Regions from separate parts of the Methylosinus sp. sav-2 genome, predicted to be linked through region 1. Evidence: predicted binding sites of a transcription regulator. Region 1 holds the regulator's gene; each other region holds the start of a gene.
The links. Region 1 encodes PhoB, which activates phosphate uptake and scavenging genes when phosphate is short. Its sites were predicted from a motif close to TGTCATNNANCTGTCAT; they were not measured.
Positions count from the first base shown of each region.

Region 2: the regulator PhoB is predicted to act here: its motif matches at 2,141-2,157, upstream of EDE12_RS02085 (inorganic phosphate transporter).
Region 3: the regulator PhoB is predicted to act here: its motif matches at 1,132-1,148, upstream of EDE12_RS06620 (Orn/Lys/Arg decarboxylase N-terminal domain-containing protein).
Region 4: the regulator PhoB is predicted to act here: its motif matches at 2,261-2,277, upstream of EDE12_RS15250 (DUF2794 domain-containing protein).

Region 1 covers NZ_SOEJ01000001.1:264,157-267,478, reverse strand. The annotation lists gene hpnE (hydroxysqualene dehydroxylase HpnE) at 1-789, shown strand, start outside; gene phoB (phosphate regulon transcriptional regulator PhoB) at 984-1,727, opposite strand; gene phoU (phosphate signaling complex protein PhoU) at 1,724-2,449, opposite strand; gene pstB (phosphate ABC transporter ATP-binding protein PstB) at 2,480-3,265, opposite strand; gene pstA (phosphate ABC transporter permease PstA) at 3,262-3,322, opposite strand, start outside.
Region 2 covers NZ_SOEJ01000001.1:449,438-452,759, forward strand. The annotation lists gene EDE12_RS02080 (peptidoglycan-binding domain-containing protein) at 1-414, shown strand, start outside; gene EDE12_RS02085 (inorganic phosphate transporter) at 470-2,095, opposite strand; gene EDE12_RS02090 (hypothetical protein) at 2,364-2,597, shown strand; gene EDE12_RS02095 (UDP-glucose/GDP-mannose dehydrogenase family protein) at 2,675-3,322, opposite strand, start outside.
Region 3 covers NZ_SOEJ01000002.1:96,673-99,994, reverse strand. The annotation lists gene EDE12_RS06625 (LLM class flavin-dependent oxidoreductase) at 12-992, opposite strand; gene EDE12_RS06620 (Orn/Lys/Arg decarboxylase N-terminal domain-containing protein) at 1,210-3,322, shown strand, end outside.
Region 4 covers NZ_SOEJ01000009.1:103,317-106,638, forward strand. The annotation lists gene htpG (molecular chaperone HtpG) at 1-1,817, opposite strand, end outside; gene EDE12_RS15250 (DUF2794 domain-containing protein) at 2,337-2,750, shown strand; gene EDE12_RS15255 (Bax inhibitor-1/YccA family protein) at 2,833-3,322, opposite strand, start outside.

The DNA of each region.
Region 1 (3,322 bases):
TATGAGCGGCTGTGGGGGCCGGTGCTGCTCTCCGCGCTCAATACGGAGCCGCGCTGCTCCTCCGCCGCGCTCGCCGCCGCCGTGCTGCGCGAGACGCTGGCCGCTGGCGGCGCCGCTTGCCGTCCGCTGGTCGCGCGGCGCGGGCTCGGGACGGCGTTCATCGAGCCGGCGCTGAACGCTCTCGCCGCGCGCGGCGCCGCGCCGCGTTTCGCCGCGCGGCTGAAGGGAATCGAATTTTCCGAAGAGCGCGCCACAGCGCTCGATTTCGGCGACGAGAAAATCGCGCTCGGCGAGAATGACAGCGTCGCGCTCGCCGTCCCGCCCTGGGCCGCGCAGGAGCTCGTTCCGGGCCTCGTCGCGCCGGATGATTTCCGCGGCATCGTCAATGCGCATTTCAAGATCGCGCCGCCGCCGGGGCAGCCGGCGCTGCTCGGCATGATCGGCTCGCTCACCGAATGGCTGTTCGCTTTCGAGGACAGGCTCTCGGTGACGATCAGCGGCGCCGATCGGCTGATGGACGAGTCCCGCGAGAGCCTCGCCGAGCGCATATGGGCCGAGGCAGCCGCCGCCACGGGCCTGCCGGCGGCGCTGCCGCAATGGCAGATCGTCAAGGAAAAGCGCGCCACTTTCGCCGCGACGCCGGCGCAGCAGCAGCGCCGCCCCGGCGCTGTGACGGGGTGGCGCAATCTCTTCCTCGCCGGCGATTGGACTGCGACCGGCCTTCCGGCGACGATCGAGGGCGCGATAAGGTCGGGCTATCGCGCGGCGGAGCTGGCGGGGCGTTCATAGGTCGAGCCCGCCGCCGCCGTCATCGCGAGGAGCGTAGCGACGACGCGATCCAGGGACCGCCCCACGGCTCTGGATTGCTTCGCTGCGCTCGCAATGACGATGGGCAGAGGGAGCGCGTGCAGACAAAAGCGAGCCTGAAGGCTCGCGATCCAAAGCGCCCCCTGGACCGCGAGCCTTCAGGCTCGCATCGCCCCTCAATTCCTCCCGAAGGTCTCGTCGAAGGAATAGCCGGTGCCGCGCACGGTGCGGATCGGGTCCTTCTCGCGGCCGCGGATAATCGCCTTGCGCAGGCGGCCGACATGCACGTCGACGGTGCGCTCGTCGATCTCCGCCGAGAGCCCCCACACGCTGTCGAGCAATTGCGCGCGCGAGAAGACGCGGCCGGGTTTTTCCATCAGATATTCCAGCAGACGGAACTCCGTCGGGCCGAGATGAATCTCGCGCCCGCCGCGCTTCACGCGGCGCGTCTCGCGGTCGAGGTCTATGTCGCCGGCGACGAGCCGCGTCGCCACGCGCTCCGGCCGCGCGCGGCGCAGCAGCGCATGCACGCGCGCCATCAGCTCCGGCGGCGAGAAGGGCTTCACCACATAATCGTCGGCGCCGATGGAGAGGCCGCGCACGCGCTCATTCTCGTCGCCGCGCGCGGTGAGCATGATGATCGGCATGCTGCGCGTGTCGTCGCGCGCGCGCAGCCGTCGGCAGATCTCGAGGCCGGAGACGCCGGGCAGCATCCAGTCGAGAATAACGAGATCGGGCTGCGATTCGGAGAGACGGATCTCCGCCTCGTCGCCGCGCTCTATATGCTCGACGAGAAAGCCCTCGGCCTCGAGATTATAGCCGAGCAGCAGCGCCAGCGCCGCGTCGTCCTCGACGACGAGTATGCGCGGCGCGCGGTCGTGCGGCGCCTCGCGCGGAGCGGCGACGCGGATTTCATTCATTTCGTAGGCTCATCCGGTTCCGCGCTGGCGGGAAGGCTCGCCGATTTGCCTTTGGGGCGGTCGGTCGGCATCGCCTCGCCAGTGACGAGATAGACGATTGTCTCGGCGACATTGGTGGTGTGATCGCCGATGCGCTCTATGTTCTTCGAGCAGAACAGCAGATGCGTGCAGAAGGAGATGTTGCGCGGGTCCTCCATCATGAAGGTGAGGAGATCGCGGAACACCGAATCTTCCAGCGCATCGAGCTCGCTGTCGTTGGTCCACACGGCGCGGGCGCGCTCGACATCGCGCTGGGCGTAGGCGTCGAGCACGTCCTTCAGCTGTATGGCGGCGACTTCCGCCATCGTCTTGAGGCCGATGACGGCGCGCGGCACGCGCGCCTCGGAGAGGATCTTCACCGTGCGCTTGGCGATGCTCTTGGCGAGATCGCCGACGCGCTCGAGATCGGCGGCGATGCGCATAGCGGCGATGCATTCGCGCAGATCGATGGCGAGCGGCTGCCGCCGCGCGATGGTGAGGATGGCGTTCTCCTCTATCTCCCGCTGCAGCGCGTCGAGGCGCTGATCGGTGGCGACGACGCGATGGGCGAGCTCAATGTCGAAATTGGCGAGCGCATCCATGGCTTCGGCGAGCATTTTCTCGGCGATGCCTCCCATCTCGGCGATTCTGCGGCCGAGCACTTCGAGGTCGCGGTCATAGGAGCTGACGATATGTTCGCTCATGGTCTCAATGTCCTCGTGCGCGATGCGCGCTCAGCCGAAGCGGCCGGTGATATAGTCCTGCGTCTTCTTGTTCTGCGGCGCGGTGAAGAGATTATTGGTCTCGCCGAATTCGACGAGATCGCCGAGATACATGAAGGCGGTGAAATCGGAGACGCGCGCCGCCTGCTGCATGTTGTGGGTGACGATGGCGATCGTGTAGCGCTCCGACATTTCGTCGATGAGCTCCTCGATCTTCGCGGTCGAGATGGGGTCCAGCGCCGAGCAGGGCTCGTCGAAGAGGATCACCTCCGGCTGAATGGCGACGGTGCGCGCGATGCACAGGCGCTGCTGCTGGCCGCCCGAGAGGCCGAGGCCGCTCGAATTCAGCTTGTCGCGCACCTCGTCCCACAGCGCCGCGCCGCGCAGCGCCGCCTCGACGCGCCCGTCGAGCTCGCTGCGCGAGAGCTTCTCGTAGAGGCGAATGCCGAAGGCGATATTGTCGTAGATCGACATGGGGAAGGGCGTCGGCTTCTGGAACACCATGCCGACGCGCGAGCGCAGCAGGTTGAGATCGATGTGCGGGTCGAGGATATTCTCGCCGTCGAGCAGCACCTCGCCCTCGGCGCGCTGCTTGGGATAGAGGTCGTACATGCGGTTCAATATGCGCAGCAGAGTCGATTTGCCGCAGCCGGACGGGCCGATGAAGGCCGTCACCTTATGGGTGTAGAGCGGCAGCGAGATCGATTTCAGCGCCTTCGACGACCCGTAATAGAAATCCAGATCGCGAACCGAGACTTTCGTCGGAATAGTGGCTTCGACAACCGGCATGGCGGTCATTTGTTTTTTCCCTGGCTGCTGAGCGCGCGCGCGGTGATGGAGAGCAGAAGGACGGCG
Region 2 (3,322 bases), 190 kb from region 1:
GCGCCGACCAATTGGTCGGACATAACCATCCATTATTATTGCCAAATGTCCAAGCCGCGCGCCTGCTACACTTATGCGCTCTCCGGCAAATCCACGCCCGCGGGGGTCAAATATCAGCGTCCGGCGGCCTATCGCGGCTGCGCGGCGGGCAAATTGAAAGAGGCCGCCGATTTCGTCGCCTTCGTGCCGAAGACGCAGCCTCTGGTCTTCCAATATGTGATGTTCGGCCAGACGCACGCTTTCGATCACGAGCAGGAGCAGGCGATCATCAACGCCTTCTATGGCGTGACGAATCCGGCCGACAAGGCGGAATGCAAGGCCAAGCGCCCGCGCCGCACCGAGGATCCGACCGACGGCTCCCATTGCCTGGTGAGCAAGATCATGTCGCCGCGCCTCGCCGGCAAGGGCGATTGAGCAGGAAGCAGGAATAAGAGAGAGGGGCAGCGAAGGCCCCTCTCTTTTTGGCGCGTCACATCACCTGACGCAGCACGAAGTAGAGCGAAGCCGACAGCAATATGGCGGCGGGGAGCGTGAGCACCCAGGCCATCAGCAGCTTCTGGATCGTCGCCATCTGCACGCCGGCGCCATTGGCGGCCATCGTGCCGGCGACGCCGGAAGACAGCACATGCGTCGTCGAGACCGGCAGGCCATACATGTCGGCGGCGGCGATAGTGCCGGCGGCGACCAGCTCGGCCGAGGCGCCCTGGCCATAGGTCAGATGCTGCTTGCCGATCTTCTCGCCGACGGTGACGACGATGCGCTTCCAGCCGATCATGGTGCCGAGGCCGAGCGCGATGGCGACGGAGATCTTCACCCAGAGCGGGATGAATTTCGTCGCCTGATCGATCTGGTCCTTATACTCCTTCAGCACCTTCTTGTCGGAGTCGGTCAGCTCCGACGCCTTGTCCTTGGCGAGGAAGCGCAGCGCCTCGGAGGCGAGGTAGATGTCGTTGCGCGTGTTGCCGACGGTGGCGAAGGGGATTTTCGCGATTGAGCCATAGCTCTCGATCTGATGCGAGATGTCGCGGATCAGCACGGCGAGCGACGGATAGGTTCCCTCGTTGATCTGATGCTGAGCGACGTAATTCGTCACTGCCGGGCGCGGATCGCCGAGGACGTTATAGCCCGCGGCCTTCGTCTCCACGACCTTGGACGCCGCATGCGAGGCTTGCGAGAAGCTCGCGAGATGGCTCGCCGGAAGCGCGCGATTGAGCGCATAGGAGGTGGGCACCGTGCCGATGAGGATCAGCATGATGAGGCCCATGCCCTTCTGGCCGTCATTGGAGCCATGCGCGAAGGAGACGCCCGTGCAGGTGAGGATCAGCAGGCCGCGAATCCACCACGGCGGCGCCGCCTGGCCCTTGGGCTCGGTGTAGAGCTCCGGCTTGCGGACGAGGAACTTCATCACCAGCAGCAGCAGCGCCGCGGCGCCGAAGCCGAAGAGCGGCGACAGCAGCAGCGAATAGCCGATATCGGTGGCCTTGCCCCAATCGACGCCGGAGGTGCCATCGCGGCCGCGCATGAGAGCGTTGGCGACGCCGACGCCGATGATGGAGCCGATCAGCGTGTGCGAGGAGGAGGCCGGCAGGCCGAGCCACCAGGTGCCGAGGTTCCACACGATCGCGGCGATGAGCAGCGCGAACACCATGGCGAAGCCGGCCTGCGAGCCCACTTGCAGAATGAGCTCCACCGGCAGCAGCGACACGATGCCGAAGGCGACCGCGCCCGTGGAGAACAGCACGCCGAGGAAGTTGAAGAAGCCCGACCACACCACGGCCACCGGCGCCGGCATGGAATGGGTGTAGATGACCGTCGCCACGGCGTTGGCTGTGTCGTGGAAGCCGTTCACGAACTCGAAGCCGAGCGCGATGAGCAGCGCCACGCCGAGCATGATGAAGGGAAGATAATTGGTGACCGGCGCGCCGGACTCCAGAATATCCTTGTAGATGCTCCACGCCGTGAAGGCGAGGCCGAGCGCGATGACCGCGAGGAAGGTGAGAATCGCACGTATGTCGAGCTTGTGATCGAGCTTCGGCTTCGGACTATGAGCGTCGGCGCTTTCACGCAGATCGACGCTCGAGGCAACGGATGTCATAACTTTCTCCTCGCAACGAAAGGCGAGAATATTCAACAATTGCGCACGACAAGCGTGTGACGACGCGGGCTCTACGGGCCGGGAGCAGAAATTCTTCGCCGCGCGGCGATCCGACGATGCGTTCGTTCTCTCGTCGCGGTTCTGTTAAAAGAACATTCTATTTGACATAACGAACAATTCGCTAGAGCCTATAGGCTCGCAAAGCGACGCGCCGCGCGCCCAAAGTGGTCGTGAGGAGCCGTGCGCCGCTGAGAAGGAGGCCGAAAAAATGTCCGACGCCTATATCATCGAGCTCGGCGAGGAAGCCGTCGGCGTGATCGCCCGCGACGCCAAGGGCTATCGCTTCTATGCGGCGAAACAGTCATTCCGCCCATTGGAGGGGCGTCTGTTCCAATCGGCGGAAAATGCGCGCAGCGCGGCGCTGGAGCTGCGGCGCGAGGCGCCGCCGCGTCTCTCCGCGCTCACCTCGCTCGCCCTCGTCGCGGAGCAGGGGCGCGGTTGAGCGATCGTTTTACGCGGCGGCCCCGCATTCCCGGCCGGGCTCAGGCCCGCCGGGAATGACGGCGCTTTTTTTATTCCTTACGCCCGACCGACGCTCAGATAGGTGAAGCCGCGTTTGCGAATGTCGGCGGCGCGATAGATGTTGCGCAGATCGACGATCACCGGCGTCTTCAGCAGCGTCTTGACGCGATCGAGATCGAGCGCGCGGAACGCGTCCCATTCGGTGACGATGACCAGCGCATCGGCGCCTTCCGCCGTCTGATAGGGATCCTCGCAGAAGGTCACTTCCGGCATCAGCGGCTTCGCCTGGCCCATGCTCTCGGGATCATAGGCGTAGACCTTGGCGCCGTCGCCGGCGAGCGAGGCCACTATGGCGAGCGAAGGCGCGTCGCGCATATCGTCGGTGTTGGGCTTGAAGGCGAGGCCGAGCAGGCCGATCTTCTTGCCGCGCACCGAGCCGCCGAGCGCCGAGATCACCTTGCGGGCCATGGCGCGCTTGCGGGAATCGTTCACCGCCACCACCGTCTCGACGATGCGCAGCGGCGCGGCGTAATCCTGCCCCGTCTTCAGCAGGGCGAGCGTGTCCTTGGGGAAGCAGGAGCCGCCATAGCCCGGGCCGGCGTGCAGGAACTTCGAGCCGATGCGATTGTCGAGGCCGATGCCGCGCGCGACCTCCTGCACATCCGCGCCCACGCGCTCGCAGAGATCGGCGATCTCGTTGATGAA
Region 3 (3,322 bases), on a different contig from region 1:
GCGCGCTCCGCTCAGGCGAGCGCGGCCTCTATGCGCGGGCGAATCTTCGCCGCGAAGTCATCGAGGCTCGCAAGCGCGAGAGCCTCGTTCGTCGTCGCCGGCTTCAGCAGCAGCGAGCCCACGCCGAGCCGCCGATGAATGCCGACGATATTCTCAGCGAGCTCCTCATAGCTTCCGATGAGCGAGCGCTCGACGATCTCCTCCGGATCGAAAGAGGCCGGCGCATTTTGCGCGAGAAAAATGCCGCGCATGCGATCGGCGAAACGCGCGATGAAGGGCAGCGCCTCCGCCAGCGCCTTCTCACGCGTCTCGGCGGCATAATAGAAGCGCGCCAGAGCAAGACGCGGATCGGCGGCTGGCCCCGTCGCGCGATAGGCGGCGGCCGCCTGCTCGATCTTGGCGATCGGCACAAGCGAGGCCGCCATTAGGCCGAAGCCCTTGCGCGCCGCATATTCGATCGCTGACGGCGTCGATGTGGCGATCCAGGTCGGAATCGGCTTTTGCAAGGGCTTGGGGTAGAGCGCGAGATCATCGACATGAAAATGCGCGCCGGAGAAAGTGACGCGATCCTCATAGAGCAGACGCTCGATCAGCTCGAGCGCCTCGAGAGTCATGTCGCGCGACTCCTCCTTCGCCGCGTGAAAATGCTTGTTCTGCGCCGGAAAGGGACCGCCCTTGGCGACGCCGAAATCGAAACGGCCATTGGAGAGAACGTCGATGGTCGCGACATCCTCCGCCACCTGGATCGGATTGCGGAAAGCGAGCAGCACCGCCGCCGAGCCGAGCCGCACGCGCGAGGTGACGCCTGCGAGATAGGAGAGCAGCGTCAATATGGATGGGCTGACGGCGTCATCGTCGAAATGATGCTCGGCGACCCAGGCCTCCTCGAAGCCGACCTCCTCCGCGCGGCGCACGAGACGCGTCTGCGCGTCGAAGCAGGCCTTATAGTCGCGAACAGGGTTTTCATAGGTGCAGAACACGCCGATGCGCATGGCCGAAGCTCCTTCTGGCACGCTATATAGGTTTGTTATATAGCTTAGGCCCCGGTCACGCCGGCGGCAAGCGGCGGATGCGCAATTCCGCGGCGTTTCCAGCCGAAGCGGAGGCCTGCTCTGCGGCGCCGCAAAGCGCTGTCACGATTGTGTCATCGAACAAGGCTGTGAGTGCGGGGCTCCTCCTCTTCCTCGTCAGCGCCACAGGCCGATTCGAATGGACTTCTCCCGTCGCTTCACATTCCTCTTCTCCGCTCCCAATTTCGAGGCCGATGACCTCGAGGGGCTGCGCGTCAATCAGATCATCGCCGCGATCGAGAGCATGGGCTTTCAGGTCGTGCGCGCGCGCCGCGTGGAGGACGCCGAGATCGTCGTGCAGACCGACGCCGCCATCGGCTGCCTCGTCGTCGATTGGGGCAAGAAAGGCCTCGAGGGCAAGACCGCCTCGCTCATCGATCTCATGCGCAAGCGCGGCCTCGAAATGCCGATCGTGCTGCTCATTCGTCGCAAGCGCTTCGAGGATATTCCGGTCGAGGTGCTGGACTTCATCGACGGCTATGTCTTCCTCGCCGAGGAGACGCCGGAATTCATCGCCAAAAATCTCGTCTCGCGCCTGAAGCAATATGCGGAGACGCTGAAGACGCCCTTCTTCGGCGCGCTGGTCGATTACGCCGAGGAAGGCAATCAGCTATGGACCTGCCCCGGCCATAATGGCGGCATTTTTTATAGCCGCAGCCCGATCGGCCGCATCTTCATGGAGCATTTGGGCGAGGCCGTGTTCCGCGACGATCTCGACAATTCCGTCGTCGAGCTCGGCGATCTGTTGACGCATGAAGGGCCGGCGCTCGCCGCGCAAAAGGCGGCGGCGGAAATCTTCGGCGCCGAGAAGACCTATTTCGTGCTCAACGGCACATCCTCCTCCAACAAGGTCGTGCTCACCAATCTGGTCGCCGAGGGCGATCTCGTGCTGTTCGATCGCAATAATCACAAGGCCGCGCATCACGGCGCCTTGCTGCTCGGCGGCGGCGTGCCGATCTTTCTGCCGACGACGCGCAACGCCCATGGCCTCATCGGGCCGATCGATCACGAGGCCTTCGACGAGGAGAAATTGCGCGAGCGCATTCGCGCCAATCCGCTGGTGAAGGACAAGGACGCTTGGCGCAAGGAGCGGCCTTTCCGCGCCGCCATCATCGAGCAATGCACTTATGACGGCACCATCCATAACGCCGAATGGATCGTCAGCAAGATCGGCCATTTGTGCGATTACATTCTCTTCGACGAAGCCTGGGCCGGCTTCATGAAATTTCATCCGCTCTATGAGCGACGCTATGCGATGGGGCTGAAGAATCTCACCGAGGCCTCGCCCGGAATCGTCGCGACGCAATCGACGCATAAGCAGCTCGCCAGCTTCTCGCAGGCCTCGCAAATCCATGTGCGCGATCGCCATATAAAGGGCCAGCGGCGGCGCGTGGAACATCGCCGCTTCAATGAAGGCTTCATGCAGCACGCCTCCACCTCGCCCTTCTATCCGCTGTTCGCCTCTTTGGATGTCGGCGCGCAGATGATGAAGGGCCGCTCCGGCGAGCTTTTGTGGGACGACACCATCCGGCTCGGCATAGAGCTGCGCAAGAAGCTGCGCGCGGTGCGGCGCGAGTTCGAGGCCAAGGAGCAAGACCCGGCGCGGCGCTGGTTCTTCGATCCTTTCGCGCCCGATTGGGTCTCCATTCCAGACGCCGCGCGCGAATCCGGCGCGCATCGCGTTCCCTGGGAGAGCGTCTCCACCGATCAGCTCGCGCGCAATCCCGACTTCTGGGCGCTGGCGCCGGATGCGCGCTGGCATGGATTCTCCAATATGGCGCCGGGCTTCGCGATCACCGATCCGGCCAAGCTCACTCTGCTGACGCCGGGCTTCGATCGCGAGACCGGCGCCTATGCCGATCATGGAATCCCGGCGCCGATCGTCGCGCAATATTTGCGCGAGAACCGCATCGTGCCGGAGAAGAACGATCTCAACTCGCTGCTGTTTCTGCTGACGCCGGGCGTCGAATCGAGCAAGGCGGGAACGCTCGTCTCCTCGCTCGTCGCTTTCAAGCGCCTGCATGACGACAATGCGCTGCTGCAGGATGTGATCCCCGAATTTGTCGCGCGCCGCTCCGCGCGCTACAGGGGCGTGCGGCTGCGCGATCTTTGCGGCGACATGCATCGCTTCTTCAAGGAGGCGAACGCCAGCTCGCTGCAGCAGGCGCAATTCCGGCAGGAGCATCTGCCCGAGATGGCGATGACGCCGCGCGAGGCATATCTGCGCCTCGTGCGCAATGACGTGGATTTCC
Region 4 (3,322 bases), on a different contig from region 1:
AGCACCGCCTCATGGCTGGGATTGATCTCGAGCACCGGCTTGCCGAAGGCGCCCTTATTGCCGCTCTCCTGCAGCATGCGCGCGAGCTGCAGATCGAAGCCGTGATCGTTGGCGATGAGACAGGCGGGGCTTTCGCGCAGCCGCGTCGAGACGCGCACATCGTCGATATGCTCGGCCAGGGTCTCCTTCAGCACGGCGGTGAGCAGCGCGACATCGGCGCTCGCCTTGGCGGGCGGCGTCTCGGAGCCTTCCGGCGCCGGCACGGCGTCTATGTCGGCGGCGCCCTGCGTCACCGATTTGAACGGCTTGCCGTCATAGCCGACGGCGCTCGTCACCCAGAAGGCGTCGACCGGATCGTCCAGCAGCAGAACGTCTATGCCCTTGGCGCGATAGCCCTCGAGCTGCGGGCTGGAGGCGAGCCGCTTTTTGTCGTCGCCGGTGATGTAATAGATCGCCGTCTGATTGGGCCGTAGATTTTCGACATAATCCTTCAGGCTGCGCCCGCCATCCTGATGCTGCGACGTCGAAAATCGCGCAATGGCGAAAATCTCGTCGCGGCGCACCGGGTCGTCGTGCAGGCCCTCCTTGATGACGGCGCCGAAATTCTTCCACACGGCGGCGAATTTCTCGGCGTCATTCGCCGCGAGATCGGAAAGCTCCTTGAGCACGCGCGTGCCGATCGCCTTGCGGATGGCGCCGATGATCGGATTGTTCTGCACCATCTCGCGCGAGACGTTGAGCGGCAGATCGGCGCTGTCGACGACGATGCGCATGAAGCGCAGCCAGGACGGCAGAATATCGGCCTCGCGCGAGATCAGCACGCGCCGCACATAGAGCTTGGAGCGGCTCTTGCGCTGCGGATCGAAGAGATCATAGGGCCGCGAGCCGGGCGCGAAGGCGAGCACCGTATATTCGGTGCGTCCTTCCGCGCGCCAATGAATGGTGAGCGCCGGCTCGTCGAACTGGCCGGAAATCTGCTGATAGAAATCCTTATAGTCCTGCTCGCCGATTTCCGATTTCGGCCGCGTCCACAGCGCAACGCCGTCGGTGAGGCGGCGCGGCTCCTTGCCCTTCTCCTCGACGAGATCGATCGGTATGGCGATGGCGCCCGAATGCTCGCGCAAAATTTGCTCGATGCGATAGGGCTCGAGGAACTCGTCCGATTCCGCATTGAGATGCAGCGTGACGCGCGTGCCGACGGCGGGCGCGTCCTCCGCGGCCAGCGGCGCGATCTGGAACGAGCCCTTGCCTTCCGACGTCCACAAAAATGCTTCCGCAGCGCCCGCGCGGCGCGTCGCCACCTCTATGTGATCGGCGACCATGAAGGCCGAATAGAAGCCGATGCCGAAGCGCCCGATCAGCGAGCCGCCTTTGTCGGCGCCGCCCTTGGCCTCGAGATCATCGAGAAAGGCGCGGGTGCCGGAGCTGGCGATGGTGCCGAGCGCGGCGACGAGATCCTCGCGCGACATGCCGACGCCATTGTCGGCGACGGTCAGCGTGCGCGCCTCCTTATCGAGCGCGATGGTGACGAGCGGCGCGCCGGCCTGCGCCGCCAGCCCCTCGTTCGCCACCGCCTCGAAGCGCAGCTTCTCGATCGCATCGGCCGAATTGGACACGAGCTCGCGCAAGAAAATGTCGCGCTCCGAATAGACGGAATGCGTCATGAGCTCCAGGAGCCGCGCGACATCGGCCTGGAAGCCGTAATCGCTGCGCTCGGCTGCGTCGATCGTCTGTGTTTCGGCGTGGTCGGTCACGGGCTCGTCTCCGCTTTTTCTGTCGGCTCCGCCGCGCGCGTCGCTTTCCGCAAATGGAAGCATGGCCGACGGCGCGCTGGCTCTGGCCGGGATATAGAGATCGTCATTGATCGGCAATGGCGTCCGTCGAGCCGCCTCGAGCGAAACGCGAGAGTGATATCGGGGATCGTCCACGAAGTTGCAAGACGGCCGCCATGGGTCGCGCGACTCGATCGCGCGAGACTCGATCGCGCGAGACTTGCGAGAGCGTGGAAAGAAGAGGCGCGTGGTGGAGAAGCCCGAAACAAGACGGGCCGCCCGAGCGTCGCCCGGCCGGCCCGTCCATCGCCACGAACTCATGTGCTCGAAAAGCGCCCTTCCGGGGGGCTGGGGGGCTGACGAAATCCGGAAAAACGGCTTCCCGAGCGTGTCGAGGCAATGGGCTAGATATTGGTCGGCTCCTTTGGCGGACAAGGGGCTCGATATTGGCGAAAATGTGAAATCTCGGCCAGGCGCGCGAGGCCCATCGTCGTCTCATTGTCATCTTTGTCTTGCCCTCGCGCATTTGCCGCGCGATCATGCCCAAGAAATGAGGAAAGCGGCATGAGCGAGACGGAGACGACCGATCCCAGCCGGCGGCGCGGCCTGCTCTCTGTCGTGGCAGGCCGCGCGACGAATGATGCGGACCGGGCCAGGGCCGCGCCCGAGCGCAGCGCTCCGCTCGTGTCCTTCGATCGGCGTGAGCTGCGACTGCTGCTCGATCTCTATGGCGCCAAGGTCGCCGCCGGCGAATGGCGCGATTACGCCATCGATTTCTCGCCCGCCAAGGCGGTGTTCTCGGTCTTTCGCCGCGCCAGCGAGGCGCCGCTCTATCGCATCGAGAAAAATCCCGAGCTGGCGCGCCGTCAGGGCGCCTATTGCGTCGTCGCCGCCGGCGGCCTCGTCATGCGCCGCGGCCATGATCTCTCGCGCGTCGTCGCAGTGCTGCAAAAGAAGCTGGAATTGGTGCGCGACTGAGCGAATTGGCGCGCGCCCGGCAAAAGAAAAGGCCCCGCCGGAGCGGGGCCTTCCTTTATCCCGGATCGGATCGATCGTCCGATCAGTCGTTGCGCTCGCCGAAGAGATAGAGCAGCGACTGGAACATGTTGATGAAGTCGAGATAGAGCGACAGAGCGCCGAAGATACTCTGCTTCTGCACCATCTCCTGGCCATAGCCGGCGTTCTGATAATAGCCGTCCTTGATCGACTGCGTGTCCCAGGCGGTGAGGCCCGCGAAGATGAACACCGACAGGATCGACAAGGCGAACTGCATCGCGCTGCTCTGGAAGAACAGATTTACGAGGCTCGCGAGCACGAGGCCCCACAGGCCCATCACCAGGAAGGAGCCGAAGGCAGAGAGATCGCGCTTCGTCATATAGCCATAGAGGCTGAGGCCGCCGAAGGCCGCCGCGGTGATGAAGAACACCTTGGCGATCGACGCGCCGGTGAAGACGATCATGATCGACGACAATGACAAGCCCATCACCGCCGAGAAGGCGAGAAACAGGTTGCGAGCCGTCGCCGCGGAGACGCGGTCGGCGCGATAGCCC